DNA from 4 places in the Neobacillus sp. GCM10027624 genome. Region 1 is predicted to be linked to each of the others. Evidence: riboswitches for the same ligand, from Rfam matches in the RefSeq annotation. Region 1 holds a riboswitch; each other region holds the start of a gene.
The links. A riboswitch is a leader RNA that binds a small molecule or an ion and turns the genes downstream of it on or off. The one in region 1 is predicted to bind thiamine pyrophosphate.
Positions count from the first base shown of each region.

Region 1 (7,641 bases):
GCACAAAAAAGCAGGAAACATCTGAAGAGAAGAAACAAGATCATGAGGAATTAAAAGATAAAGCAACATCGCATCCTAAGAAACAGGCTTCCAAGCAACGTGAAGAAAAAGTAAAGGCTGCTAAGCAAATTACCGTGAGGGCCACCGCTTATACGGCTTCATGTGAAGGATGTTCTGGAATCACAAAAACTGGAGTTAACATCAAAACAAACCCGAATGCAAAAGTCATCGCAGTGGATCCAAATGTTATTCCTTTGGGCAGTAAGGTTTATGTTGAGGGGTTCGGAGAAGCGACAGCTGCCGATACGGGCAGTGCGATTAAAGGAAATCGGATTGATGTCTTTATTCCATCTGAAGAAGATGCCATTGATTTTGGCGTAAAACAATTAAAAGTAACCATATTAAACTAATAATCATTTAATTTATAAAAAATTAAGGGCTTCTCCATTTTATCTTGGAGAAGCCCTTAACTATGTTATATGGCTTTTGAATGAAAATTTATTTATTCAATTTCTACTTTTTATTAATTCGGTCCCATAAGAATTGTCGATTGCACAAAGCCAATCACCTTTTTTATTTTTCTTAAATACATAGGTTGCTCTTCTATCCATGGAAAATTCCGATTCGTTTTTATCGGTATCAAGAAGGGTTTGGGAAATAACTAACGCAGTGTCCCCCGCCTCTAAAATGATCATCTCACCTTGAGTTGGTACTAGGCGATTATTGAAGTATTTTGAAATGGCAATAAATGCTTTTTTGATTTCTTCTTTACCTCGTGCAATCATGCCAGGTTTTACAACCAGAATAGCATCATTCGTATAGTATTTCATCAACGTATCAAAATCTTCTTACTTTATAGCAAGGTCACATTTGTTGAGTATTTCATTTATTTCATGTTCCATTCTATTCCCTCCCCAGATATCGATATTTCTATAATTTACCGTGCTTACTCATTTCTAGCAAGCTAGATATTTACTATTTTTCTACAAAAAACTAGACATCTTAGTTGTTATCTGTCGTTAGGTGCAAAATAATCTCTATTCAAAAAGAAATCTGCTGAGATATGTAGATAAGTTTTTTATGGTATTGGCAGGAAAAACGGTCTCCTTTCCCAAAATACTAAAAAAGGCAAAATTGATGTCTATTGAATAAGTTGAAAGGATGGTCGATGTCCGTGACAAAAGATTACACCCTACAACAACTCGCAGAAGGTTTACCAAAATCACTATTAAATGCATCAGACAAAGAATTGGAAGGATTTCAACTGATTATTGATGAAACAATTAGATTGAGAGAGGGCCATCGAAATTTACAAAAACTGATTAAAACCTTTGCCACTTCACAAATTCAACGCACATAATGGAAACAAGGGAGATGAAGGCAACTTGCTTGTTATTTTCCCACTGCATATTCTAAGATAATAAAACAGCTCTCATAATTTGAGAGCCGTTTTATTTTCTAAGGGAAAAAACCTTTCGTCTTGTAGATGGGTTTCTTTTATTTTAGATGTGCACGCAGTCCCAATCCGTGCTCCTGTATCCCCTCGACCACGAGTTTAGCTATCGCCTTTGCACCTTTATCCTGAAAATGTGTATTGTCCTGTACTCCTCTCGGAAAATTAGGAGTAGTTCCTGGGTCTACCCACATAAAAAGTTCTTTTGTTTTTTCGGGTCCCAGTTGTTGAAAAAGTTTCTTGCTTTTCGCCGTTAAATCAATGACCGTAACATGCTCATCATGTCCCAGCTCTCTCATCGCCGATGGATACTTCCCGTGCGTATTCAAAGCATCTCCCTCTGAAGAAAAACGTCTTCTTTCCATCGGAGTGACAAGGACTGGGATCGCACCTTTTTGACGAGCACCTGCAATATATTGCTTTAAATAGCTTTTATATGTAGTAGAAGGTTTTGTATAACGGGTGGAATCCTTAAATTTTTCATCATTATGGCCGAATTGAATGAAAAGGTAATCCCCCTTATGAATTTGTTTTAAGATTCCAGCTAATCTGCCTTCCATAATAAAACTTTTTGAACTTCTGCCAGGTACCGCTCTGTTCTTTATTCGAACCCTATCGTCAAAAAAAGACGGTAGTACCTGTCCCCAACCCGTCCGCGGTGCCATATTGTCAGGATAGTTAGAAACTGTGGAGTCTCCTGCTAGATACACGGTAATTTTTTTATCCTTATCCTTCTGATTTGAGTCCTTTGATAATTTTCCGAACACACTTGATGTAATGAATAATGTCATTATAACAACTATAAGTAGTGTGCTAACTACCATAGATTCCTTTTTTCGATTTTTATCCAAAGCTTTCCCCTCCCTTTACCTACTCATTGTAATTTATAATTTTACCACCATGGTGTATTTCCAAAACATTTTGTTCATTTTTATTTAAAAGGCTGCTAAAATTAGTTCTTGATTTCCGCTCCAATCAACGCTGTTCAAAAATCACCATGTCCTTTAACATAGCCAATTAAAAAAAGGCATCAGCCGCCATTTGGTCGCCTGATACCTAAAATTATTTCTGGTTTGTTAACTTTTCGAGTTCGTTAAAAACCGCAGGTATTCTTCCCATTTTTGACTGTTCCATCCGCTTCTATCTGGCTTCATGACAATCTTCTGAAACAAACAAGGATGGAGTTTATCAAATTGAAGAAGTAATTATTTATTAAGCTTCTTGTAATTTTTATGATTCACCACGGTTAACACTGGTTCCCCTGCCTTTGTTTTCATTCCGAGTTCTACAATAACTGAATTATCACGGACTTGTATAACTTTAGCCTTTTTCCCTTTGTATTCTCCTGTTTTGATCTCGACCAATTGATCTAACTGTACATCTACAAGGCTTTCTTTTTCCTTCCCGCTCTCATTTTTTGATTTTTCTTCTGCCATATCCTGTACCTCCACTTCGGTTTCGTTTTTAGTATTACCAAGATATGGGCACAACATTAAGTCTTTATAAAAAATTACTTTACCCTCAGTATTTCCATTTCAATAACCCGTTTCAAATACTCATATTCTTTTTGCTCAAGAATGTCTATTTCCTTGTTCGTTGCTTTTAAAATTTGATCGCGGCATTTGGCTATTCGTTGGATCATCGGGAAAATGGTTAGACTTGAGAGGTTCACAAAGTCATATAAATCAGCCAAACAAACCGGCAGTTTGTAGCCTTTATTGCTGCTCGCAATCAGCAACCCCTGATCACGAAGCTTCGAGACGATGTTAGAGCGAAAATTATGTGGGTTCAACTCGATATTGCGTATAGCATTGAGATTATTTAATATTTCCTGTGTGTAAACATATTCATCTGGATTTTCTTTCAGATTAAATAGTAAAAACTTTAAAAAATCAATGCGAAGTTTTTCATCCTCATCGTCACTTTTTCGATACTTATCAATGTATTGATAAGCTAAGTTGACTGCCTGTTTGATGATTACCTCGTCATTCTTAATGTCAGCAGAGTCTACCTTGTAATCATAGAGAAAATTCCGATAGTCATGGGGCCATAAATTGATTCGGACAATTTGAGGTTTGATGATTTTATAAAATGTTTGATAATATTTTGAAAGATTTCGGTCATACCCTATTGCCAGTGTTCGTGCAATCCATTCTGACAATTTGACAAGAATATCTGATTTCGTGTTATTGAATCCGAAGCTTGAATAATTAAATAGGTCAGGTATACATTCTTGTTTTACATAATTGATATACGCCTTCATAAACTCTTTCGGTTCCTGGTCGTCCGAAATAATATCAAGCTTTTCAAATGTATTCGATAAATCTTCGAGGACCTTGCGTGTTAAATATTTTATAAACGTATTTTTGTAGGTGACTCCACTGTTGTCTCTTATTTTCTGCTTATCGATCACATATGCATATATTTTAAAAGGTAATTCCTTCATTTCATTCAAAATTTGCAGCATAAGATCTGGTTGATTTTTTATGTAACTAAAATGGTTGTCTTCTTTTTGAATATATTTTTTCCATATCCTTTCAATTTCCCCTTCTAACCCTTCTTTATCGGAATCTTTTACTAGAATAGCCGTAATGATAAAGTGGGTTGAGACGTCACTGTTGTCAAAATCAAAACCATAATCACCATACTCATTGAAAAATGCATATTGGATATCGTACAACTTTCCCACCTCAATTGTCGATTAATTATTATCTAAATAGTTCGACAAATGGAAAGCAAACCCTCTAAAAGTTACTTTTTTCCTTAAACAAATAAAGAAAATTCGGGTGGTGCCAGGCACCACCCGAATTTTCTTGTTTCACATAGTCCACGGGATTATAAATTTTTAACCATGTTATACCACGTAACTCCGGCATGCTGGGAGTCCGAGGTTCCTAGGTTTCGGTATCCATGATTTAGATAGAAGACAATTAGTTCTTCTTTACAGGTAAGGGTGATTGTTTCGCGATTTTTTTCTTTTGCAGCTTTTTCAATATGAGCAAGGAGTGCCGCTGCCACCCCACGTGTTTGAAAATGTGGTGTTACCGCTATCCCAAGGATACTTTGATGGCCCCCCGTTTCTGGGTTTACCTTTAGATCCTTAAATAAGTCATCCGTAATGAAGGGGGTTTTAATAACCGGTCCATTAACAAAACCAATGACCACCCCATTTTCTTCCGCAACAAAAAAACTATCAGGGATCACTTTAATCCTCATTTCAAATGCTTCCTTTGTTGCCGCCTCTTCTTGAGGAAAACAAAGCTGTTCAATGATTACAATATCAGATAAGTCCTGCTCTTTTACGTTTCGAATATTCAACATGCCTAATCTTCCCTCCATCATCAATCTATTTAAGTTTAACACATGGAAGATAATATTTTCTTAAGAATGTCGAAAAATTGAAAAGTATTTATACAAGATTAAGAAATTAGAAATGATAAATATAAAAATCTAGTAAAATAAAACATTATTAAAAGTTGACAAAATGATTTGACATATCTGACCAGCGTGTTAATATAATAATTGCAGGAAAACATTACAAATGAATAAATAAAGCTATTCCGCTAGAGGTGCCTTTTTAAAGGGCTGAGATTGAAGTGCTACTTCGGGACTCTATGAACCTGATCTGGTTAAAACCAGCGTAGGGAAGTGGAAAATAGGATATTTGAGTAACCAAAAAATTGTTTATTTCAAATTTTCAAAAACCACTTCCTTACAAATCGGAAGTGGTTTTTTTCATTTCAACGGAATCTTCTAAAGGGGTGACTTATATTTCAAAGGAATTCCATCTTATTTCAAATGGTCAAATGCCAATTGAGCAGTTTGCTGAAATTGTCACAGATATCCAGCCATACATAACTGCGATTCACCTGCGAGAAAAAATAATAACAGCCAGAGAACTTTTTGATGCAGTCGAATTTTTAACAAAGAAAAACATCCCTTTGTCAAAAATAATCCTTAATGATCGGGTGGATGTGGCCTCAGTGACAGGAGTAGCGGGAGTTCAATTAGCTTATCACAGTTTAGATGCAGGCATTGTAAAAGATAATTTCCAACAACTTCGGGTAGGAAGCTCCATCCACTCTTTTGAGGATGGACTAAAGGCGATAAGGGATCATGCCGATTACGTGCTGTTCGGACATGTCTACCCTTCTCATTCAAAACCTGGAAAAATCCCTAAAGGTCTTGAGGAATTAAAAAAGGTATCTCAATTAAACATCCCGGTTATTGCAATTGGCGGTATCAGACCAGAAAATACTTATCAAGTTCTTCAGGCAGGTGCAACCGGTATTGCGGTTATATCGGGAGTGTTAGATGCAAAGGATCCAGTAGCAGCGGTAAAGTCTTACGCAAATGAACTAAAAAATGGAGATGAATCAATTGTGTCATTCATATGATGTTGCCATCATCGGCGGCGGAATTAACGGTGCTTCCATCGCCTATCAACTTTCCAAACTGGGTAAAAAAGTCATTATTTTAGAAAAAGAACGATTAGCTTGCCAGGCTTCGAGTGCGGCCGCGGGGATGCTGGCAGCCCAAGCGGAAATTGAACAAGAAGGTCCCCTCTTCCATCTGGCAATAAAAAGTCAGGCTATGTTTCCAGAACTTTCAAACGAGTTATTCGGGCTTACAGGAGTCGATATTGAGTTCGTCCAAAAAGGCATGTTAAGAGTCGCAGAAACAGATGAAATTGCAACCGAATTGAAAAAACAGGTCATTTTTCAAAATAATTGGGATTCCAAAATCCAGTGGCTCGACTCATTGGATATAAGAGAAATGGAACCAGCTATTTCACCGAGTGTTGCCGGCGGGATGTATCTCCCAAATGACGGGCATGTTCAACCGGGAAAATTAACTCAAGGCTTTGCAAAAGCCGCTATCCACTATGGAGCAGAAATTCATGAAAATACCGAGGTCCTCTCTTTTCTTTTTGAAAACGGGAAGGTCAAAGGGGTTAAAACAACAAATGGTCTCATACATAGTGAACAAGTGATTGTGGCGACCGGTGCATGGGCAGGAAGATTAATGCAGGAATCCGGCTTGGATCTTCCTGTATACCCTGTTAAAGGTGAATGCTTTTCTGTCAAAACGGAAGAATCTTTAATCAATCGGACGATTTTTTCCGATAAACGCTGTTATCTGGTCCCAAAACGTAATGGAGAAATTTATATTGGAGCAACAATGATAGAAGATACGTTTGATGACAAGGTCACTCCTCAAGGAGTTGCAACATTAATTGAAAGAGCGATCCATCTCGTTCCTCAGATTAAAGATGCTTCATGGGAGCGGGTATGGTGTGGAATCCGCCCGCAGACAGGCGATGGTCTCCCCTATATTGGCGAGCATCCTGAATGGAAGGGTTTATTTGTCGCCGCTGGGCACTTTCGTAATGGAATCTTGTTAAGTCCCATCACTGGAAAACTTGTCGCTGACTTATTAGTCGGAAAACAGGATTCTCTTCTTTCCGCGTTTCAGCTGGAAAGGCACACCGAAACGGTACTTTAAGGTCGGAACAGGAATATTCAGTTCCGACCTCAAAGATACATTATCCTTTTAAAATTTCTAGCAATCGTTCATGAACATTTCCAGCAAAGTGTCCACCATGATAACAAATGACTTTTTCAATGTCATAGCTTAAAAGATTATCAAGTGATTTAATTGCCATTTCATTATCTAAGGCGTATTTCGGATCAGCCGGATATAATTGTCCATCTTTAACAATTAATGCATCCCCGGCAATCAAGGTTTTACTTGCTTGATGGTAAAAACTCAAATGTCCCGGGGTATGTCCAGCCGTGTCGGTGGCAATCACTCCGCCACAGTAAGGTAATTCCTGACCACCTTCGATTACATGGTCTACTTTTGCCTTTGGTGGATTTTCTAATCGAAATTTAAAAGCGCGGCGAAAGTCTTCTGGTACTTCAGGCGGCAGCGACTCCAAGGCTTTCGTAATGGATTCAGGGGTAATCCTTAAAATCATTTTTTCACCTTGAATAAACGGCTTTTCTATCTCGCTCGCATAAACGCCTATTTTTTTCGGGGATTCTTCCAGGATGGCTGGTAAACTGCCGATATGGTCGATATCTTGATGAGTGATGAAGATTTTCGTCAGTCGTTCAAATGAAACGCCTGCTTTTTCAATCCCAACACGCAAATCATTCAAGTTGCCGGGATAACCTGTGTCAATT
Region 1 is NZ_JBHTHD010000002.1:793,843-801,483, forward strand. It holds gene ACFQZ9_RS03985 (3D domain-containing protein) at 1-410, shown strand, start outside; partial or broken gene ACFQZ9_RS03990 (YybH family protein) at 507-902, opposite strand; gene ACFQZ9_RS03995 (hypothetical protein) at 1,169-1,360, shown strand; gene ACFQZ9_RS04000 (rhamnogalacturonan acetylesterase) at 1,498-2,304, opposite strand; gene ACFQZ9_RS04005 (DUF2187 family protein) at 2,659-2,889, opposite strand; gene ACFQZ9_RS04010 (hypothetical protein) at 2,964-4,133, opposite strand; gene ACFQZ9_RS04015 (GNAT family N-acetyltransferase) at 4,289-4,774, opposite strand; TPP riboswitch at 5,009-5,117, shown strand; gene ACFQZ9_RS04020 (thiamine phosphate synthase) at 5,134-5,850, shown strand; gene thiO (glycine oxidase ThiO) at 5,825-6,958, shown strand; gene ACFQZ9_RS04030 (MBL fold metallo-hydrolase) at 6,999-7,641, opposite strand, start outside.

Region 2 (7,641 bases), on a different contig from region 1:
ATAACTGGCGGTGTTCGAAGCGGCAAAAGTAGTTTTGCTGAGAGAATGGCATTGGAAATAGCTGGTATGGGAGGGAATCTTGTATACTTCGCTACAGGTGTTCCCTCAGATTCAGAAATGAGAGAACGAATTGGCAGCCATCAACGTGACCGTGAAACAGGAAAGTATAAATGGAAAACGGTTGAGCAGTCGATTGAAATTGGCAAGCGGGCGGAGGAATTTACGAAGCAGGATATTGTCCTGCTCGATTGCGTAACAACGCTATTGAATAATGAGTTATTTGCTAACGAAAAATCTTGGGATCGTATTTTTCTAGAATCAGTGAAGGAACGAATTCTCAAAGGGATTACTGCGATAAAAAATCATGTGAAAACAATGATTGTCGTTAGTAACGAAGTTGGTTATGAGCCATTAAGCGAAAATGAGCTTGTATTAACATATGGTAGATTGCTGGGAGCTATCCATCGTCAGCTGGTAGAGGCTGCGGATGAGGCTTACTTAGTAGAAGCAGGCATCCCTAACTTAATGAAAGGAATGAAATCATGAAGGGAATCATGATCCAAGGAACTGCCTCAGATGTGGGCAAAAGCCTGGTTGTTACTGCCTTATGCCGAATCTTTTCGAATGAAGGCATTAGGGTGGTACCGTTTAAATCACAAAATATGTCAAATAACTCTTATGTAACAATTGATGGAAAAGAGATTGGCCGAGCTCAGGGAATCCAGGCGGAAGCAGCTAGAGTCGAGGCAACTATTTGGATGAACCCAATCTTGTTAAAGCCGCGCTCAAAGCAGGATGCTGAAGTTGTCTATTTAGGGAAAGCCATCGAAACCTTTTCAGGACGTGAATATCGAGAACAGTTTTATGAAAAAGGGTTAGAAGTGATTCAGGAATCCATTAAACAGCTGTCAAAACAATTTGAAGTCGTTGTTATTGAAGGGGCGGGCAGTCCTGTTGAAATTAATTTAAGAGACCGTGAGTTGGTCAATATGAAGGTAGCAGCTCTTGCAGATGTGCCGGTTGTGCTTGTTGCTGATATAGACCGGGGAGGTGTGTTTGCCAGTATCGTTGGCACGCTTGAACTATTAGAACCGGAGGAAAGAAAACGAGTAGCCGGGATCATCATTAATAAATTCCGCGGGGACATTTCCTTATTTGATGATGGAATTCAATGGATCGAAGAAAAAGCCGGGATTCCTGTTTTAGGGGTATTGCCATATATTGACCATCATATGATTGATGGTGAAGATTCCTTGTCCATTGCCCATCAATTTTCAAATCAAAAACAGGGAAATATTGATATTGCTGTCATCCATCTGCCTTTTATATCAAATTATAGTGATTTTGAGCCTTTTTTATATGAAGAAGATGTTTCGATCCGCTGGGTAAAACGGGGCGATGAATTTGGTAAACCGGATGCTGTCATCATTCCTGGGACAAAAAGTACGATACAAGATTTGAAGTTCATTAGAGAACAAGGACTGGATGTTAAAATCAAAAAACATTTTGAAAGCGGCGGGTTTACAGTCGGGATTTGTGGCGGATACCAAATTCTCGGGGAAGAAATGATTGATGAAGCCGGTACTGATACAGGAATAGCCAACATTATCGTAAAAGGTTTAGGCTTGATTCCGGGAAAAACGATTTTTTATCAAGAGAAAGAAACTACAAGAGCGCAGGCAGCATATCACGAAAATACTGGGTTCCCTGTAACGCTTGCATTAGAAGGTTATGAAATCCACTTGGGAAACACTTTTATCAAACAAAATGGATGTTCATTTTTAAGATTGGCAAATGGAAAAGGAGAAGGTTATTTTCAAAGAAACGGCCAAATCATCGGGACGTATCTCCACCATCTTTTTCATAATGACGAATGGAGAAATCGTTGGATCAATCTCATACGGAAAAAGAAAGGACTGCCACTCCAAGAGATTAGAAAGATCCAAGATTTTAAAGATCAACGATTTGATGCCCTTGCTTTTGAGATGAAACGTCATCTAAAGTGGGAGCAACTAAAAGATATCATGGAAAAATGGAGTCCAAAGGCATGAAGTTCTTTAAAGGGTTTTTTATTGCCCTTCAATTTTTCACAGCAGTTCCGGTTCGTCGAGAACTGCCAATGGATGCGGAACATCTGGGAAAGGCAGTTCAAGCCTTCCCGCTTTTAGGGATGTTTCAAGGCATTATCTATGCTGTTCTTCTCTATTTACTAAAAGAATTTACGCCGTTTTCCCATCTGGCAGTTGCTTTTTTTCTTTGGCTGGTGACGATTCTTCTAACTGGAGGAATCCATCTCGATGGCTGGATCGATGCAAGTGATGCTTATTTTTCCTATGGCAGTAAGGAAAAAAGGCTGGAAATTATGAAGGATCCGAGAACGGGAGCATTTGGTGTTCTTTCGGTTATTGTTTTACTAAGCTGCCGGTTATTTTTTATTTTTGAGATAACCGAGAATTCGTCCTTGTTGACCTTTGTTTTTATTGCTGCAATTCCTTTTTTCAGCAAGTGTGTAATGGGAGTTTTGCTGGTTAAGGTTCCATCCGCTAAAAAGGAAGGAATGGCTGCGATGTTTCAACAAGCCGTGTCACCTAAACTAGTATTAATCTATCCTGTTTTTATCATTCTTTTTATCGCTTTGGTGGTATTTTTAAATGAAAAAGTGATTGGGGTCATAATTTTGTTGTTGGCTGCCGCCGGTTGTTATCTGCTTTGCCGCCGTAAGGCACTGAATTGGTTTGGTGGAATCACGGGGGATGTATTGGGAGCATCAGTAGAAGGGACGGAGATCGTCTTATGGATGACATTGTGGTTATTGCATTATTTCGTCATGGACTGACAGAAGCAAATAAACGAGGAGCCTATTTGGGGTGGAAGGATTCGCCTTTAATCCTAGATGAAATGAAAATACCAATTAATCGTATCTATGGTTGTTATTTTTCCAGCGATTTACATAGATGTATAGAAACTGCAAAGACTTTTTTTCCTGATGAAAGTCCCTATCTATTAAAAGAGCTAAGGGAAATGGATTTCGGTGAATGGGATGGAAAAACGTATGATGAATTGAAGGAAGATCTGCTATACCGGCAGTGGCTGTCTGAACCATTAAAGTATCGTCCGCCGGAAGGGGAATGGTTTCAGCAGTTTCAAGATAGAATTCAAGATGGATGGAGTCAGATTGTGAATAAAATTCTGCTGAATAATCTGCAAAGCTGTGCGGTGATTACCCATGGTGGTGTAGTTCGTCATATCCTGACAAAGTTTTCACCAGAAATAAGAGAATTTTGGGAGTGGCAATCCCCACATCATGAAGGATTCGAATTAATCTTTAACCGTGAAGCGTTAAGGAGGGGTGAGCGGTGCACTTTATTACAGGCGGTGCCTTTAATGGGAAAAGAGAGTGGGTGAGAAAGACCTACAAGGTTCAAATCAAAGCCCAATGGACATCTGCTTATCAGAATGATCCATTCCCTTTTGAACTAGATGAACCTGGAACATTGCTTATTCTCGAAGGAATTGAAATGTGGATAAACGATTTAATGAAAGAATATGAACCTAACAAATGTCGTGAAATATGGAAAAACTGCGTAACCCATTGGATTTCCTGGGAGAGGGCAGAGAGAAATCGAAACCTAGTGGTAATTGGAACAGATATTACAAAAGGAATTGTTCCGTTGGAGAAGGAAAACAGACTTTGGCGCGACCTGACCGGATGGGCCTATCAGGACATTGCAGCAGCAGCAGACAGAGTCGACGTCATTTGGTATGGATTAAATCAAACAATAAAGAGTGGGGGAATGTAAGGATGAGAATATATACAAGAACCGGTGATAAGGGAAAAACAAGTATCATTGGCGGAAGAGTTGATAAAGATGATACTAGAGTAGAAGCGTATGGAACCGTTGATGAGGTAAATTGTTTTGTCGGCCAGGCAATTCAAGAGCTTGATCCGGTCCTTTTCGCAGATGTACTAGCCGACCTTGAAACCATTCAGCACGAATTATTCGATTGTGGCGGAGACCTAGCAAATGTTTCAGAAAAACGTGAAATAAAACTGCATAAAGAGTCGATCGATTATTTGGAAAAGAAAATCGATGAGTATATTGAAGAGGCTCCTGAATTAGAAAGGTTTATTTTACCAGGAGGTACAAAACCGGCTGCCTCGATTCATATTGCGAGGACCGTAACAAGGAGAGCAGAACGCTTGGTGGTAAAATTGATAAAAGCTGACTCAAATGCTCCTGAACTTGCACTGCAATACTTAAACCGTCTATCAGACTATTTCTTTGCCTTAGCAAGGGTAATTAATTATCGCCTGAATGTAAAAGATGTGGAGTATGTAAGGAGTGCAAAAGTGTTCAGAGGTGGGAAGCGGTCGGATGAAAAATAGATTGAAGGGAAAAATGCTAAGCTGGCTTGCGCTTTTCACCGCATTATCTGTAGTGGGGGCTTCCATCAAAATTCCAGCAGTCGTTGGAAGTGTCGCCTTGGATGTGTTCCCAGCACTTCTAGCAGCTGTATTAATCGGGGCTCGACCAGGAGCGATTGTCGCTGCATTTGGCCATTTATTATCTGCCCTATTTGGCGGTTTTCCACTAGGACCAATGCATATTTTAATTGCCGGTGAAATGGCAGTGCTTGTTTGGATTTTCGGGGGTTTGTATAAAAATAAGAGAATCATAGCCAGTGCTCTTTTTGTTTTAGGAAACGCATTTGCCGCACCGCTTCCCTTTATTTTTTTAATGAGTATGGGTTTCTACGTGACACTTGTCCCATCATTATTAATTGGTTCAATGATCAATGTGATAATAGGGTTACTGTTGATTCCGAGACTTTCAGGTCTTTTTAAAACTGCAGGACAGAAAGAAGAACTTAAATGATGAGAGACAGTGTGACCATACCTTTAAACGAAGAGGAATCACTTATCATTTCAAGCGATAATAGCGGTGGGATTGGGATGAAGGAGGGAGACCTGGTTAAAGTATCCTATGAAACGGTTGCCTATTATTCCTTTCGTGTTGCCGCCATGGAATGCATTGCAGGTGGTGGAAAGCCTATTTCTGTGGTACTTCACAATTTTTGCGGCAATGAACCGTGGAAGGAACTCGTCAAAGGTGTTCAAAAGGGAGTAAAGGAACTTGGTTTAAACGAAGTTTCCGTTACGGGAAGTACAGAAAGTAATTTTTCCTTAAAACAATCTGCTGTCGGGATTATCGTAATTGGAAAAAAGGGAGCAGATACAGTAATGGAAGTATCGCCTTCAGACTCTTTAAGAGTTGCGGTTATTGGGATGCCCCTTGTTGGCAATGAGGTGGTGGAGCAATCGGATAGCGTGGTACCATTGGCACTTTTCCAAGAAATATGCACACTAAAAGATGTGGTTGTTTTACCAGTGGGCTCAAAAGGAATCTTATATGAGATGAATCAACTATTTTCAAATATGGTTATAGAAAAAGTAAATCTACTAACGGATGTAGATGTTTTTAAATCATCAGGTCCTTCCACTTGCTTTATTGCCGTTTATTCTGTAGGCCTTGAAGAAAAAATTAAGAGTGCATCTGGTGATTATTTCCACCAGGTGCGTTTAGAATTTTAAAATATTTTGGTTGCTATTCACTTTAATTAGGTATAGGATAAAATTATTAAATTCATAGACTACTAGGGGTGCCCGGATTCGAGGCTGAGAGAAAAACAATTTGTTTTTTAACCCTTTGGACCTGATCTGGATCGTACCAGCGTAGGAAAGTAGTGGAAAAATTAATTTTTTCTATTGCCAATTAAGTCAGGTCCTATTATGGATCTGGCTTTTTTATTTTTTATAAAGGGGAGTACAGCATGAATGAGAACGAAAGTATTGTAATAGGGGTGGAGGAAAAATTACCGCCAGTTAAAAGTTTTTTATATGGATTGCAGCATGTCTTTGTTTCAAATGTCTGGCTGGATCCAATTTTTGTCGCAGCAATGATTGGATTGCCGCTGTCCTTATCAGCTAATATTGTCAACGCCATTTTTATCTCTGCAGGACTGGTAACCTTGATACAAGCAACGAAGCTTGTCAGATTGCCAATTGTTCAAGGACCGTCCGCAGCCTTTGACTCCATCATGATTTCAGCAGGTAAAGCAAATGCGCTTGCGGCTGCAAGTGGCAGTATCTTTTTAAGTGCAATAATTGTTCTTCTTTTATCCATTACCGGTGTAATTGGAAAACTAAAGGCTCTATTTACACCAGTTATTTCCGGAACCGTTATTTTTATCGTCGGAATTTCCTTATCAAGCTTTACGTTATATGAATTTTTAGGCGGAACACCGGGAATGGACAGCTTTGCAAGCTCGAGCACGCTAGTCATGTCCATCCCAACTGCCTTGGTGGTTATTGTATTATCTCTTTTCGGGCGCGGCATATGGAAGTCATTCTCTTTCCTTATTGCCCTGATTGTTGGCGACTTGATTGCCATTTGTATTGGAAAAACAAACTTTTCAATTATTAGTGAAAAAGGCTGGTTTGGCATGCCTCATTTTCTTCCTTATGGAGAATTCACCTTCCATTGGAGTTGGTTTTTGACGTTTTTTGTCGCTTATATTGTAGCGATTATTGAAGCAATGGGTGTTTATCAGGCATCCGCGGAAATGCTTGATATTGATTTAGACCGAAAAAGAATCCGGAACGGTTTTGCAGGTGAGTCTGCCGGTTCACTTATTTCCTCATTAATCGGAGGATTTCCTACTACCGCATATGCACAAAACGTTGGACTGTTAAGATTAACAGGTATAGGGTCACGAAAACCGGTGATCGTTGCTGGGGTAATTTTCTTAGTACTGGGCTTTGTCCCAAAAGCCGGTGCCATTCTAGCATTGACACCGGATGCCGTTGTCGGCGGGATCTTTTTACCTGCCGCAGCCAGCCTAGTTTTTACCGGAATTTCGATTTTGGCTAAAGTGGATAAAAACGAAACAAATTACATGATTATCGGATTATCCATCCTATTAGCGATTAGTCTGCCGACGTATTTTAAAGATGTAAAAGGAACAGTTGGAACGTTCCTCTCCAATAGCATTTTTATTGGTGCGTTTTTCTCTATCATTCTACAGGTTTTATTCGTTAATTTACCAAAATTGTTTAGAAAAGAGGCAGTAAAAAATGAGAGTGGAGTCACAACAGATCACCTGTGAAATCATAGATTTTATTCATCAGTTTCCAGAAGGGCTTCCTCCTGAAGCTGAGACTGACTTTAATAAACTGGCTTTAAAGCTTTTTAACTTTCAATTTAAATTCAATCTACCATACAAGAAGTTTTGCCAATCAAAACGGAAAACACCGTTAACGGTCAAAAATTGGAGGGATATTCCGGCTATTCCAATTCAAGGATTTAAAGAAATGGTTTTATCCTCTGAACCTGTAGAGGAAATTGAGGCTGTCTTTATGACAAGCGGCACGACAAACCCGAATGCTAAGGGGAAAAACTATCATCCAACACTGGCAGTTTGGGATGCTTCCATGAAGGGGCCGTTTAAACAATTTGTATTGCCGGATGTCGAAAAAATCACGATGTTCGTTTTGTCGCCGGGGGCAGATTTGAATCAGAATTCTTCGCTTTCCCGTTATTTAACAAATGCAGTAACCTTTTTAGGTACCGAAAACAGCCG
Region 2 is NZ_JBHTHD010000003.1:894,837-902,477, forward strand. It holds gene ACFQZ9_RS09495 (bifunctional adenosylcobinamide kinase/adenosylcobinamide-phosphate guanylyltransferase) at 1-546, shown strand, start outside; gene cobD (threonine-phosphate decarboxylase CobD) at 1-4, shown strand, start outside; gene ACFQZ9_RS09500 (cobyric acid synthase) at 543-2,051, shown strand; gene cobS (adenosylcobinamide-GDP ribazoletransferase) at 2,048-2,836, shown strand; gene ACFQZ9_RS09510 (histidine phosphatase family protein) at 2,794-3,405, shown strand; gene ACFQZ9_RS09515 (bifunctional adenosylcobinamide kinase/adenosylcobinamide-phosphate guanylyltransferase) at 3,357-3,800, shown strand; gene ACFQZ9_RS09520 (ATP:cob(I)alamin adenosyltransferase) at 3,803-4,387, shown strand; gene ACFQZ9_RS09525 (ECF transporter S component) at 4,377-4,877, shown strand; gene ACFQZ9_RS09530 (ATP-binding protein) at 4,874-5,593, shown strand; TPP riboswitch at 5,648-5,758, shown strand; gene ACFQZ9_RS09535 (uracil-xanthine permease family protein) at 5,833-7,167, shown strand; gene ACFQZ9_RS09540 (long-chain-fatty-acid--protein ligase) at 7,136-7,641, shown strand, end outside.
Region 2: it holds a riboswitch for thiamine pyrophosphate, as region 1 does, so the genes downstream of both, ACFQZ9_RS09535 (uracil-xanthine permease family protein) here and ACFQZ9_RS04020 (thiamine phosphate synthase) in region 1, are expected to answer to the same signal.

Region 3 (7,641 bases), 400 kb from region 1:
GAATTATTTTTGTTCGGTGAAAAGGATAGTATTAGTTAAAACTTTTCGTCTTGAAGATCACTGAGAGCAGGGATAGTAACATTGTGTGTGTTAACACACTAGGAGGCAACACAAATGGAAAAAGGTAAAGTAAAATGGTTTAACGGCGAAAAAGGCTTCGGATTCATCGAACGTGAAGGTGGAGAAGACGTATTCGTTCATTTCTCAGCTATCCAAGGCGAAGGGTATAAAACATTAGAAGAAGGTCAATCAGTTACTTTTGACGTTGAGCAAGGTCAACGTGGAGCACAAGCAGCTAACGTACGAAAAGCTTCTTAATTATAAGAATAAATATAGACAGATTCTTATTTTAGAGCCTGTCAGAGTGTAGGAAAAGGCATCCGAATGAGCCCATTCGGATGCCTTTTCTTTGAAATTTGTTCATAAGAGCAGATTTTAGACCTATTCTACCTATTTTTTAGGCCATATCTGGACTTTTCTAAATCCAGCTTGCCTAAAAGGAAGGGGTGCGATTGATAGGTATCTAGCAAAGTATTCAAGCCGGAGATTAAAAAAGATTTAGTTGCAGGTTCTTCCAGCGCTTTATAATATACTTAAAAAGAGCTGCCCAATTTGTGCAGCTCTTCTTCATTCATCATAATTTTTCATAAAAAAGGCGAATTTTATTGGCCATAAGTTGTCTGCGTTCCTTTAGAAATTCCTCGTAATCGGTGTAGTCTAAATTAAATATCGATAAAGGGCTACAGTTCATTTCCATGTTCGACTTTAATTCGTCTTCGTTTGTGATTTCTACTATTGCAATTTGCCCGCCATTGCACTGTACCTTGACAAGCTCCATATAATTGGAAAGGGCTTTGTCCTTTATCGAAAGGTTTACAATTTGTTCTGTATAAACATAGTTGGCGATTTGATTATATTTTCCACGATTATTGATCCCATTTTTCTGAAGATACTTTTTCGGGAAAATATGATGGACATCCCCACGTTCTTCGATTAAATGACTTACTGTTATTGACTTTGATAAAAAGGCATTATCCTTATCATAAATTTGTGCCATTATAAACAAATTGAAATAGGGACTACTGGTAACGGAGGTATCTAAGTTCGTTACCAAAATATTGTTCCAATAAGCATCCGAAAGTTCGCCAGCTTCAATACTCTTTAAATAATTCATCGTTTATCGGCAAGATTAAATCTCCTGATATCGAATTCAAACATTGTTTCGGGAGATCCTGAATATCGTTCAGTCAATACGGACATACCTACACATTAGAATTATCTTCATCTAAAAAGGCAGGGAAAGCCTGCCTTTTATGCTGTGAATTTACATTTTGGATATTTACTGCACCCTTTGAATTCACCATATATTCCTTTCCTTTTAACCATTGGATTGCCACATCTGGGGAAAATATTATTCTTAATGCTTTGTTTTTTTTGTGATAAAGTGGATCGGATTTCACTACGATGATTTTTAGCCACTTTATTTTTTTCTACATTTGATATGTTTACTAATGGTTCAATTTTATGCTGGATTTTCCTTAATTGTTGATGACTAAGAATGTTTGAATTGGTGCTCCCATTTATTAGCCCTATTAACTTGTTTCTTTTTATGACAGATGCATTTTTGAATTCAGATTTAAACTTTAATTCTGATTGATCTCCGAAAACAATAATCGAGAAAAATGGAACATTTTCTACTAAATCTCCCAAATAAGTCTTTAAAGCTTGAATATGTCCGTAATTTTGCCAAAGAGGGTTATTAAACTTATCTTTTCTTTTGTAGTTTGTTTGATTCCAGTATTGGCTTTGTTCTGACCCAGTAATCCAGCCTTTATAATTCTTTGTTTCAATTACATATATACCTTTATGAGAAAGAACTAGGTGATCAACTTGACTTGTTTTTTTCCCATTCTCTATTGGTATGTAAAGATCATGAATGGAAACGTATAGTGTGGGGTTTAATTTCTTAATTGTGTTTTTGACCCTCTTTTCTCCAATCTTTCCTTTAAAAGAAGCAGAATTTGTTACTACCAATGCAATAAAAATTAAAATAAAAAAATAAATCATGACAAAATCCTCCAATATCATACAATAGATACTATTTTATCATTTTTTATCCATTATTAGTAAATTAATATGTATTTAATTGAGGTCTAAATTACTATTTTATAAACTATGTTCTTATTTATGAAATATCTTTTACTATTTTTCCTTAGCTACTCTAAGAAGGTATGGTGCTAATTATAGCTTACCCAAAACAAGAAACTCAACAAGTACTTCCTATTTGGGAGGTTGTAGATACCGAAAAAACAATCGAAATGCAAATGGTTCGGATTGATAGCCTTGAACATACTTTAGAGGACTTGAGGGAGATAATGGGTGAAAGGGCCGTACCTAGTGATAGAGCAGTACCGCGCTACAGGACTGAGTTTTAGGCACACAAAAACAAATACAATTTTAACGGTTTGACTTAAATGTCAAACTATTTTTTCTTTGTCCTTGAGGCTAGAATGTCTGGCCCTCATGATTTAACGTTGTACTGTGCCGGGGGACACCAACACTGTGCGAGGATTTGTAATATGTCTTTTAATGGGCAATTCATCAATCGGGCCCTTTAATTGAATAAGCAGGAAGGTTTTTTGGATTTAACACACACTCCAAAGTTGATATTGATGAAAAGAAGTCTCTATAATAATTAGATGAAGGTAACTGGTATGGGATTTCGGAATAGTGCTATATAAGGAGTGGAATTATGAACTTACAATATGAAGTTATTTCAGAAGAAAAAATAGAATGTTGTCGTGATTTGTGCAATGAACTCATGTCCTTTCAAAAGTCAAAAGCTCAAATTAAACCAGAGTTGTTTAACAGCATGAATTTTGACACACGGATGGTACCATCAATTAAAAGCGCATTACATAATTATATTGTGGTAGTGAAAGATATGGATAAAAATAAAGAAGCAGTGGCTTATGTGTATTCAAATATCTCTCCTAAAGAAGCGTATTCAAATGATTTTGCGACTTTTTTTGATCTTTCATCTGTTAAAGGAAAAAACGTAGGTTGCTTATCCCAATTTTACATTAAGGAAGGGTACAGACAATACGGAATTGGATCTAAACTTTTCAACATGTCAATGGAGTGGTTAAATACATTTGATGATATAGAAGATTATTTTATCTACGTCTCAAACGGTAATGAAAATGCCTTGGAATTCTATAAGCGTAAAGGGTTTACGGTAAGTCATGACATATTAGAAGGTTTTATCACTGTTTTAAGAAGTAATAAACAACTTCAAGATAAGAAAGCCGTTTAATTTAAGGCTTTAAAAAATGATTGTGTTGCTTATAACCCAAATAAAGATTTAATAGGCTTATATCTCACCGGGGGACCATGGGGATGGTTCTTGTGGTTGGGGGTAACCCGCAATTAAACCATGGGAAACAATCCCTTTAAAGCATTAAGAAAAGCTGCCACAATGCCAGCTAGTTCTACAACTCTTGTACCCATTCGTTCAACAAAATGTTTTATTTTGACTGTTTTAATAAGAATGTTGATTTAAAGGGATTTAAAAAAAAGCGAGAAAATAAAGGAATATAGTGAAAATTCAATAATAAATTGATACATCTTGTGCAATTCCTTTACAGCTTATTAAAGACTACCACAACAAAAATAACACCATACCCCCAGAAAAATCGCCTTCATTTTTTATTTTTTCAAAATTCTAGCCTATGCTAATATGATGGAGATGGTTGAAGGAAACGTAAACAATCTCTTTATCGTAAATCAATGAAATAATATCATTATTTACATCATATAAAACTCCTTCTATTTTTACTGGTCCATCACTGTTTATTTTGACCCATTTGAGTATTTGCGTTTCTAACAGATTTAGTAAATTATTAGCTTTATTGTACCCAATATCTTCTGGAGATACGAGATTGAATTCCTTGGTATTCTCTGTCACACTTTCTATGTGATCGTTATTATAGTAAACAACCCCATCTTTTTCCGTGAGTAGGACAAGATGATCATCAGAAACATCTAACAACCTTCCAACCCCTGCTTCTTGAAAACCTTGATCAACTTTGACCATTTTACCTATAAATGACTTCATCCTGCCTAAAAACACCAATAGATTTTCCCCTCTCCATGAAACAAGCTTTTTTTTATTTATATGGATACTGCATGGGGATTGTACTAATAAAAAAGCCTCTTTTGTGGGAAGAAGATATGTGATGTCTATATTCCACCAAACTGCCCCGTTCAAAGTACCTTGGAAAAATTACTACCTTGGTCAAAAACACTTTCAATCATTTGTATAAATTTTAAAAACTTACCTATATAATAACGTGTTCCCTATCTGGTTTTACAGGTGGGGATTGTTTTAACTCCTCTACATTACAAAAGTAATTAGAGGAGTTTATTTATTGGTAAAGAGTAGACAATGATTGGTAAATTCTTTGTCAAGGAATGGTTCAAAAGATGGCAGAGGTGGTAAATTCCTTTGGTCGTAATCAAATCTCATCTAAACACAAAGTTCATCCATCACATAGGTTCAATATATGTCCTATGTGATGTATATCATATTTATTATGGAATTCTTTTGATAAACTTGATTTATAAAAACAAATAACATTTGATAGAAAGCTAGGGGTGCCCTTATTGGGCTGAGAGGAGCAATCCAACCCTTTGAACCTGATTTGGATTAGTACCAACGTAGGGAAGCTAAACACGCTAGTGCAGCTTACCTATTTTTTTTGGGTAAGCTTTTTTATATTTCAAGGAGGATAGAACAATGAGCTATTACAAAAAATATTATGAGGAAAAGAACTTACCTTTTGAGGACTATTTTTCATCACTAACTTATGAAGATGTAAAGCACGTCATAAATAAAACAACGTTAAACGAGTTGGATTTTTTAACGTTATTGTCGCCTGCAGCAGAGCCTTTTTTAGAAGATATAGGGCAAAAGGCTCAACAAGTAACTGTTCAACATTTTGGGAAAGTTATGCAGTTGTTTGCCCCTCTCTATATATCCGATTTCTGCGTCAATCAGTGCGTGTATTGCAGTTACAGCATAAACAATGATTTTTCTCGAAAAAAACTTACCTTGTCTGAAATTGAAGCAGAGGCACAGGCACTAGCTAAAACAGGAATTGAACACTTGCTTATTTTAACTGGGGAATCAAGGTTACATGCCTCTATTGAATATCTTAAAGAAAGTATCACGATTTTAAAGAAATATTTTTCCTCCCTTTCAATTGAGATACACCCTCTGGAAACAGAAGAATACCGGGAATTGATTCAATGTGGCATAACCGGACTCACTATTCATCAGGAGGTATACAACGAAGATATATATAAGCAAATTCATGTGAAAGGTCCAAAACGAAACTATTTATATCGGTTGGATACGCCGGAACGGGGTTGCAAAGCAGGAATGAGCAAGGTTACTATCGGTGCGCTCTTAGGAATGGATGACTGGAGGAAAGAAGTGTTTTTTACCGGTATTCATGCTGCTTACTTGAAAAATAACTATTCAGAAACGGAAATCGGAATTGGATTTCCAAGAATGCGCCCTCATTTGGGGGATTTTCAGCCAAAAACAAATGTTACAGACAAAAATTTACTTCAAGCCATGCTGGCAATGCGTTTGTTTTTGCCAGAAGCAGATATTATCCTTTCTACAAGAGAGCAGTCGGAACTTCGTGACCATCTTATTAGTTTGGGCGTTACTAAAATGTCTGCAGCTTCCTCAACTGCTGTTGGTGGTTATGTTAACAAAGAGACCAGCCACAGTCAGTTTGAAATTTCCGATACACGAAGTGTTGACGAAATAAAAGATATGTTGCATCGTAACGACTATCAAATCCGATGAAGGCAATTAAGAATTTTATCTTACTAGCCAGTGTAACTCATGCTCTTAAAAGGCTGCCAGCTTTTAATCTGGCTATTGTGTTCTATATTGTTACTAAAGTGATTTTGGGGTGACAATTGTGGTTTGGATTAGCCTCTTAATACTGTTTCTTCTTCCTATGTTGATGGTCGTTGTCATTCGAGCAACTACGAAACATGATTGTTGTAGTAGTGGTATTCTGCGAAAAAAACGTAAAATTAAAAAGTGGGATTCCACCAATACACAAGATTTGTAAATTTAAAGAAGAATTACATTTTATGTTTGTTTTATTGTTTTAAAAAAGTAGATGAAAAGAAGGTAATTGGGTAACATTTCAATTATAATGTTACTCTTTTTTAAAAAAAATAAAAAAGCAAAAAGATAGATCTGTATGAGTATAAAACCAGAACTGGGTAATTTCGAATAAGAGATTTTTCGCTTGAAGTTTATCTGGACAAGACTACACCTGAGCTTATGAGACTGTCAACTTTTGAGCTACTTAGTTTGCTAAAGTACGCCAGAGCTGAAAGAGTATCTCTCTATCATTATTTAAATGTGTTCTACAAAGCTCGAAAGCTCGGTCAAACAGAGGACTATATAGTAAACGAAGAAAAGAAAGCGGGAAAGAATATGAAAAAATCACTCGGAAAATGTTTGTTCTCGAAAATATTCTTCGCCAGCGGTTGGGATATGTTCCCCATCGCATCACAGACGACTATTTGGCAAGGTATTTGGAGGAAATGAAGAAAGGCAAGCATAAACCTATGATTATACGTCAAAAAAGAAGAGATGAAGTCAAAAGTGGCAGTTGAATTTCTAACTCTTTAAAGTAGTTAGAAGGAAAAATCACTTTTTTTATAAAGAAGTTAGAGGAATCAATAAACTTGCAATCAAAAAAGAAATATTGAATCTTGGGATTGTATTAAAAGAACTAAACAAAATGTGTACTCTAAAAGGGGAGGTTTCCCGGATATTTTGATGATAGATGTTACTCATAAATGTGTTTAAAAAGTTTAGGCAGCGATGGTAACCGAAGGTCTTCGTGAGTTTCGACGTCAGTTCAACTCATCCGTTACACTCCCTTATCTACTTTCAGGCTTCAAAGTTAGGAAATATCGGACGCCATGTTAGATTTGCAAATGCAAATTAGACATCGAATTGGGGTACGAGTTGAATGTTTATTTACTTTTAAATCACAAAACTATAATTTCCTATGCAAAACAGCCATTAGCAATATAAATGGCTGTTTTTTCAATTTATATTTTTGTCAGATTTTTCTTCCTATTTCGAATGAATGCGATAACTAGTAAGATGCTTGGAATGATAATTTGAAAAGGCAAATTTACATAGGCTGTTGCAAATTCAAGTCCTTCTTTAACAAACTCAGCAAACGTCGATGCCATGGTTATGGATGCAAACAGAACAATCAATCCAATTGGAAACGTCAGCTTTTCCTTTTTTTTAAACTGAAATAGATCTGCTGTACCTGCTACTGCAGCATAAAAAAACAGTGATATTTTAAAAAAACCGCCAATTATTAGGTAGAGCAAAAAAAGAACATCCAGCCGTTCAATAAAATTTGCCAGTTGTATTCTTGAAACGGTGGTTAACAATGGAAAGTTTGAGCGGGTATAAAGTTCTGGACCAATGGTTGAAATCGTAATAATCACGGTAATGGTAATATTAATCCCACTTAAAATCATCCCGCCAATACAAACAAATTTTATTTTCTTTGGTTCATT
Region 3 is NZ_JBHTHD010000002.1:395,294-402,934, reverse strand. It holds gene ACFQZ9_RS01940 (cold-shock protein) at 115-318, shown strand; gene ACFQZ9_RS01935 (hypothetical protein) at 635-1,174, opposite strand; gene ACFQZ9_RS01930 (NERD domain-containing protein) at 1,312-2,067, opposite strand; gene ACFQZ9_RS01925 (GNAT family N-acetyltransferase) at 2,753-3,316, shown strand; gene ACFQZ9_RS01920 (hypothetical protein) at 3,725-4,135, opposite strand; TPP riboswitch at 4,643-4,743, shown strand; gene thiH (ThiH family protein) at 4,799-5,881, shown strand; gene ACFQZ9_RS01910 (GerAB/ArcD/ProY family transporter) at 7,156-7,641, opposite strand, start outside.
Region 3: it holds a riboswitch for thiamine pyrophosphate, as region 1 does, so the genes downstream of both, thiH (ThiH family protein) here and ACFQZ9_RS04020 (thiamine phosphate synthase) in region 1, are expected to answer to the same signal.

Region 4 (7,641 bases), 120 kb from region 1:
GGAGCGGCTGCTCAGGATGAAAGCCGAAGGCAGGTCTAACTTTATTAAACCTCCCGGCCAATTGTAGATTTCTTTTACAGGATTCAAGATCAAACGAAACTGAAACGAGAGCATCGATCAAACTAGAATCAGCCATGATTACCTGAATTTCTTCGTCTTTATAATGATCTAAATGAATATGGGCATCGATCATTTTCATCGCAATCCCCCCTGCCCCGTTAATGTAAAATGAACCTTCCGTTTCCATTGCAAAAATGGCTCTTCCAACAGGATGCTTGCGTCCCGCGGCCTCGAAAACGGGACTTCTATTTCACTGATTACCTTCGAAGGCTTTTGCGATAACACAAGAATTCGGTCGGAAAGATACAAGGCTTCTTCAATATTATGGGTAATAAACAAAACCGTCCTTTTGTTTGACTCCCACACAGTTAACAGCCATTGTTGCATCTCAAAACGGGTCAATTCGTCCAAGGCTGAAAAAGGTTCATCCAAACAAATTACTGCTTGCGGACTTAATAAAGCACGGATAAACGCCGCCCGTTGTTTCATCCCACCGGATAGCTCATGCGGATAAGCTTTTTCATAATCCGCGAGACCGGCAATCTCAAGCATTTCCTTCGCCTTGCCGATTTCTTTTTTCCCTTGAAGCTCTTGTCCAAGCACCACATTATCAAGGATGGTCCTCCACGGAAGCAGCGAGGGAGTCTGCGGCATGTAACTAATCAAACCACGCATTCCGTTAATGACCTTATTTTCCAGCATGATTTGACCGTGATCTGGAGCCAGCATTCCGCCAATTAAATTGAAAATCGTACTCTTTCCACTGCCTGAAGGACCAATGATAGAAACAAACTCATCCTTTTTGATGGAAAAATTCATCCCGTCCATAACCTCGTTTGCACCAAAGCTTTTCGATACTTTTTTCAGCATAAGATGGCTCATTTTCCCTCATCTCCTTTTACCCGCCAGCGGACAACCCGGCGTTCCACCAACACTATTAATAAGAAAAATAATAGGCTTAATAGCATAATCGCAAAAATGGCAACAAACACACGATCAGTGCGAAATGATGAGGATGCCATTGTCATATAGACACCAATCCCCTGTTTTGCACCAAGCCATTCAGAAATAACGGCTCCCATCACACTATAGGTTGCTGAAATTTTCAAGCCGGAAAAAATCGATGGCAATGCAAAGGGAAACTCCAATTTCCAAAAAACCTGCGTTTTCGAAGCCCCCGCCATCATCATATAATGTCTTAATTCTGCGGGCGTCTGCCTGAAACCGTCGAGTGCCGCAACAGTGATAGGAAAAAAGCAAACTAGTGTAATCACAATCATTTTCGGCAGCAGCCCAAACCCGAACCAAATCACTAAAAGCGGAGCAAGCACAATGGTCGGTACATTTTGTGAAAGAATGAGTAACGGATAAAACGAATCTCGTAAAACCGGAATTAAATAAAGAATCACCGCCACCACTAAACCAATCACCGCACCGATTACAAAACCAAATAAAGCAATTTTTGTTGTCGAGAATAAATCCGGGTAAAATTCGCTCCAGCCGCGGATGGCTTCAGTAAAAATCTTCGATGGTGCCGGCAGCAGCCACTCCTCGATTTTTGCGGTCTTTACAATCATTTCCCATATCACGAACAAAAGGAGGAGAACCAACACTGGTCTCCACCCTTTTAAAAGCAGTTTCTTCATTTTAGCGATACTTCTCCGTTAATTGATCCATCGTGATTCCTGACGGCTGATACAATACCTTAATTTGCGAAATCACGTTTTTGCTGCCAATTTCCATCATGCGTTCATTCATTTTGGTGATAACACTAAATAAATGTTCAAGCTTACCTTCCATCGTGGTCTCCAAAGGATGAACCTGATATTTTACTCCTGATTCATCAATAATACGGATGGCTTCATCCACATAAGGAATAACATCTTCTCCATCCTTTGTTTTCGGTATAATTTGAATGCTCACTAAGGCATTTGCCATGTGAAACCCCTCCATTATTTTGGTAAAAATTCATTCGTGAATGCTTTTTCGGCATCCAGTTTTTTATCAAGAAGCTTATGGTCATACATCCAAGAAGCATAGTTTTCCCAAACAGTCTTTTTTTGTATTCCCCACTGAGACGCATCATCCTGGTACTTAGGTGATAGCCATTTCTGACTTGCCTTGACAAGCTTTGGATCTAAATCTGGTGCTGCCTTGATGAGAATATCTGCTGCTTGATCTGGGTTTTTAATTGCAAATCCATATCCTTCTGATGCTGCCTTTAAAAAGGCTTTAACAGTATCAGGATTATTGGCAATCATCTTTTCGTTTGTTTCTAACACTGGTGTATAATAGTCAAGTTTCTTAGAATAATCAGTAAGGTAGATCATGTTGATTTTTTGATGGCGAAGCTCTGCCTCTACACCGGTCCAGCCATAATAAATCCAGGCAAAATCAACATCTCTTTTCACAGCAGTGAAAAAATCTGTATCTCCCATATTAATGATTTTTACTTTATTTGCATCGGCATGTTCTTTATCCATTAAAGAAGTAATGACGGACTTTTCAACAGGAGAACCCCATCCTCCATATGTTTTTCCTTCAAAGTCTTTTGGTGCTTTAATATTTTTGTCAACGGGCGAAGCAAATCCCGATGTATTGTGCTGGATAACCGCAGCAATGGATACAAGCGGAACACCTTGGACACGTGCCTGCGTGACACCCTCTTGATAGCCAACGCCAAAATCCGCTTTTCCAGATGCAACAAGCTGATCAGCACCTGTTTCTCCCGGCTGAATGATGTCAACATCCAAGCCTTGATTCTTAAAATATCCCTTTGCTTTTGCCACATAAAGCCCTGTATGATTTGTGTTTGGCGTCCAGTCAAGAACGACCGTAATCTTTTTGAGCTTTTTCGTATTTTCCTTAGCCGTATCTGTCTCTTTTTTGCTGCTGCAGCCAGCAATCAGAAAAACGGTAAGTAGTAGAACAAACAACTTTTTCATTTTCTTTATTCCCCCATATGTATAATCCGAATCTGTTGGAAACAAAACTAGAATTGCCTATGAGAAACAATCCGGTTGCTATAAGCATAATAGAACAAAATTTCCCAAACAACAAATAAAGCACCCGGGCTCTTAGAACCTCGAGTGCATATTGGCAAACAACTTATTTGTTTAAGAATATGTTCCCTCCGCCGGTATCACCCAGATCAGGTTCCAAGGGTTATCGTTTTTAGAACGAACTCTCAACCGGCAACACCGGCTCCCCTACATTTAATGTATGAAGTTTATTTCCATACTCATTATAACAGAAGTGTTTTAATATGCTAGCATTATATGTTTATTTTTTATAGAGACTTAAACCACATCATATCCTTGATCATCAATGGTTTCTTTAATTTTGCTAAGGTTAATAACATTTTGGTCGAATTCAACATCAACTGTGCCATTATCAAGATGGACTTTTACCTGTTTAACACCTTGGAGCTCTCCTACACTCCCTTCTACTGCTTTCACACAATGGCCGCAAGACATTCCTTTAACACTTAAAGTAATATTTTCCATTTTAGGAATCCTCCATTATTTTTTCATTAATTTTTGAATCGTTACAAGAACCTCATCAAGAACTTCCATGTCCCCTTCTTGAATCCTTTCAAGGACACAGCTTTTTAAATGTCCCTCTAGTAAAATCTTTGCCACACTATTTAGGGCTGATTGGGTTGCGGAAATTTGCGTAATCACATCATCACAATAGGTATCTTTTTCAATCAATCCTTTAATTCCACGTATCTGGCCCTCAATCCGATTGAGACGTGTTACGAGATTGTTTTTTACTTTATCTGAATGATGGCTTTTTCTGTGGCTGCCTTCTGAAGCGCAGCACGCATCATCCATTATTAATTCTTCATTATAATTGTTTTCACCAGACATCCGCACACCCTCCTTTTTGGATATTATATCATACCCCGGTATAGTAAAAGTAAGGAAATAGTTTGACATCCTGTTCTACTATCCAGAGTATTTACTTAACTTTAATTATAAATGGAAACACCCTAACTTTTCCAGCCTGTCTAAATTCTGCCCAAATTTTGTAGATTCCGGGATGGTCAAATTGGGTTTCAAATACCGGTTTACTTTCATCTTTTGGATGAACATGCAAGTATTGATCAGCATTTTCGTTTAGGATGACGACGTGACCGGCAGCACCTAAATACGGCTCAAGTGTGGATTCATCCAATTTAAACTGTAGAGTGACTTGTTTTCCATCTTCAAATGAACTTACTTTCATTCCGACAGTTTTTCCATCAATGGTTTTAATAAAAGTTTGGTCAGGTACTAATGAAGGATGGCTGTGATTTTCTACTGAATTACCAACCGTAAAGGGAACAGGCTCTACTTTATAATTCAAATTCTTTGGCTTTACATCAATAAACGCTTTATACGGACCATCCGCTAATTGGTAGGGAATTGCAAACTTCCCTGGACCGATTTCATTGGGGTGGATGTGATAATACTGGTCTAAATGTTCATTCACCACAATTAAATGCATCAGTTTTTCATGATTTACTTCAAGGTCATTAACAGGATCACCCTGCATATCCTTTAGGATGATTTCTATTTTGCCATCTTTATAGCTAAAGGTTGGTTTTACTTCTCCTGCTTCTGTACCTGTACTCTCATGGTTGCCGCCAGACCCTGAATCATTATGGGCATGACTTTCACTTGTTGAAACCGGTGATTCATGATTCATATCCATCGTTGACTTAGCTTCCGTCTTAAAATTCGCATCGTATACCCAATAGCCGCCAATAATAACGAGCAAATATACTACTGCCGCAAGTGCCCATTTTTTCATTACATTACTTCCCTTCTATTATTTGGTATTTAATCTAACCCGTCGGCTAAAATTTATTTAATTTGTGTAGCTTATATACACAATATACTATACCCCCCTATAGTAAAATGTCAAACGAAAAATAAAATATTTTCCATTTATATATGGGTAAATTCCCTTTAATGAGCAATAAAAAAAGCACCTTTTTAAAAAAGTGCTTTTACTTTCGGTCCCCGACCTTTTCCATTAATGTCTCTAACATGGGAATTGAGAATTGATGACCAACAAGATTAAAAATGCTAGTCTCATCTTTTCTTTTATTCTCCTCTTTGATGACCGATATTTCTTTGTGAAGTCGTTCCATTTTTTGATCCAAATGAGTAGCCATGGTCGCAGCTTCCTTCAACTCTACAATCATTTTCTCTGGAACTTCCTCATTATACTTATAATAAATTTTATGCTCTAAACTTGCCCAAAAATCCATTGCGATCGTTCGGATTTGGACTTCTACATAAACTAATTCCTCCCGGTCAGACATAAAGATCGGGACTTCCAAAATAAGATGCAAGCTTTGATAGCCATTTGGTTTTGGATTTTGAATATAATCTTTATATTCAACAACTCTAACATCCTTTTGGTTTGCAATCATCTTACTTATTTCATAAATATCTGATCGGAAGGAGCAGGTAATTCTTATTCCTGCAATATCCTTAATATTTTCCTTGATGCTGTCTAACGTAAAATCGAAGTCTTTGCGGTAAACCTTTTTTAATATACTTTCCGGTGATTTTAACCGCGACTTCACATGCTCGATCGGGTTATAGTCATGAATAAAATTAAATTCATCCTGAAGAATATTTATTTTTGTATTCATTTCATCCAAGGCAAACTTATAAGCCATCATAAAACGTATTAATTCAACCTTTAATTCTTTAATCTCTTTTATATTAAGGAATTGTTCAATTTCCAACCGAAAACTCCCTCTCTCTCAATTCTCTATATTTTCTTCGTACTTTTCGCCATTTTGTAATTTTTTCAATACTTCAGGAGGGAAAACCATTCTACAGATTACTTTAGCAGTTTTATGATATTCCTCGGTATCCCCTGATTCCAACACTTTACCGGTTGTATTCTCAGCAAGCAGCATAATCGACCAAGTAAGCGTATTTAAATCTAAGTCCTTCCAGGTTAGCCCCTTCTCACAAGCCTTTTGCAATCCTGCATAGATTCTGCCGTGAATTTTTAATTTTGCAGAAGCGATAACCTCTGAAAGCTCCGGATCCTTTAATAATAATTCTGGTAAAACACGATGTAATCCAAGCCGTTGCAACCTATTCCCATGCGCTTCAAGCAGTTCAGCTAACCTGGTTTCAGGATTCCCGTTTACCCAGCTTGGTTCAGGAGGCATAAGTTTTTCAATTTTATCCTCTAATAGCGACATCAATAATTGACGTTTATCTAAAAAATACCGATAAAAGGTCCCTGTAGCAACCCCTGCTTTGGCAGCAATTTCCTTTGCGGTGGTTTGCTCATATCCCTTCGAAATAAACAATGCATGACCACTTTCTAGCAGAGCATTCCTTTTTTGCTGAGCACGCTCTTGTTTTGGTACAAAAGGAAAATCACCAACCAACTGGTCTTCACGGTCTGACATTTTATCACCTCAGGTCCAATCATATCATAAATAATAAAAAGGTGAACCTCTGTTCATATTTCCATTGACAGTTTTCTTAAACCATGTAATACTATGAACCATAGTTCATGTTATATCCACTTCTTAGTTGGCACCCCTTGACTAAATGAAATTGGAATAACATGAACATAATTTATTAAAAATTTCTGAAATGAACAGGATTTTTGATTTTTTCACCGAATTATTAAAGAAAATTACTGTAGGATTGAGAATATCTAGGCACCTGCCGGAATGATCTTCATATGATGTGAATAATAATACATTCCCAATACTTCTGCCTAGTGTTTTCTGGTTTTCATCCTATATAATATCACCATACTACCTTGGAAGGTGTGAATAATTTGGCAGCCAATTCTGAACCGAAAAAAATTGACATTAATTCAACCATTTCCTTAAAAGGAATCGTGAAGGCCATCTTTAACGATACCATTCATGTGCAAATTGGTGGAAAGATTATTACCTTACCAAAAGGAGATTTCCTGCTGGACAAATCAATGAATTAAATAAATAATCATTTTATTAAGCCCATCACTTCCCACTGAAGTGATGGGCTTATTTTTAACGCATCTTATCAAATACCGTGTTTTGAACGCAGCGAATCATATCCCCCCTGCTAATGACCCCCAGCACATGACTGTATTGATCAATCACCGGCAGCTTTTTAAAATGGTGTTTCGCTAAAAGTTGTACCACTTGTTTCACATCATCCTCAGGTGAAACCGTTACCAAACCATGGGTTTTGGCAATTTTTATGATCTTCAGATTCGCCATCTCTTTAATCCTGCTCTCTAAATTTTGTTCCCAATGATAACTGATAAAAGAAAAATAGTCATTAATTCTTCGGTCAACCGGTTGAATCGCCCTCAAAATATCTCCATCCGTAACAATCCCCTGTAATTTCCCTTCCTTATCCATGATCGGCACACCACCGATTTTTCTTTCAACCATTATTTTCATTACATCTTTAATTGTTGCGTCAGGACTGGCGGCAATCACACTTGTTATCATAAAATCCTTTACTTTCATAACGCAGCACCGCTTTCTGTTGTATTAATAATGAACAGCTATGTAACTTCTATTATTTGGAACCTTCAATGATTTTATTGCTAAAA
Region 4 is NZ_JBHTHD010000002.1:915,288-922,928, forward strand. It holds gene ACFQZ9_RS04590 (TatD family hydrolase) at 1-199, opposite strand, end outside; gene ACFQZ9_RS04595 (ABC transporter ATP-binding protein) at 196-942, opposite strand; gene ACFQZ9_RS04600 (ABC transporter permease) at 939-1,706, opposite strand; gene ACFQZ9_RS04605 (thiamine-binding protein) at 1,708-1,998, opposite strand; gene ACFQZ9_RS04610 (ABC transporter substrate-binding protein) at 2,013-3,005, opposite strand; TPP riboswitch at 3,172-3,281, opposite strand; gene copZ (copper chaperone CopZ) at 3,360-3,566, opposite strand; gene ACFQZ9_RS04620 (metal-sensitive transcriptional regulator) at 3,582-3,896, opposite strand; gene ACFQZ9_RS04625 (DUF8832 domain-containing protein) at 4,024-4,857, opposite strand; gene ACFQZ9_RS04630 (GTP pyrophosphokinase) at 5,057-5,806, opposite strand; gene ACFQZ9_RS04635 (TetR/AcrR family transcriptional regulator) at 5,825-6,490, opposite strand; gene ACFQZ9_RS04640 (hypothetical protein) at 6,871-7,032, shown strand; gene ACFQZ9_RS04645 (CBS domain-containing protein) at 7,088-7,555, opposite strand.
Region 4: it holds a riboswitch for thiamine pyrophosphate, as region 1 does, so the genes downstream of both, ACFQZ9_RS04610 (ABC transporter substrate-binding protein) here and ACFQZ9_RS04020 (thiamine phosphate synthase) in region 1, are expected to answer to the same signal.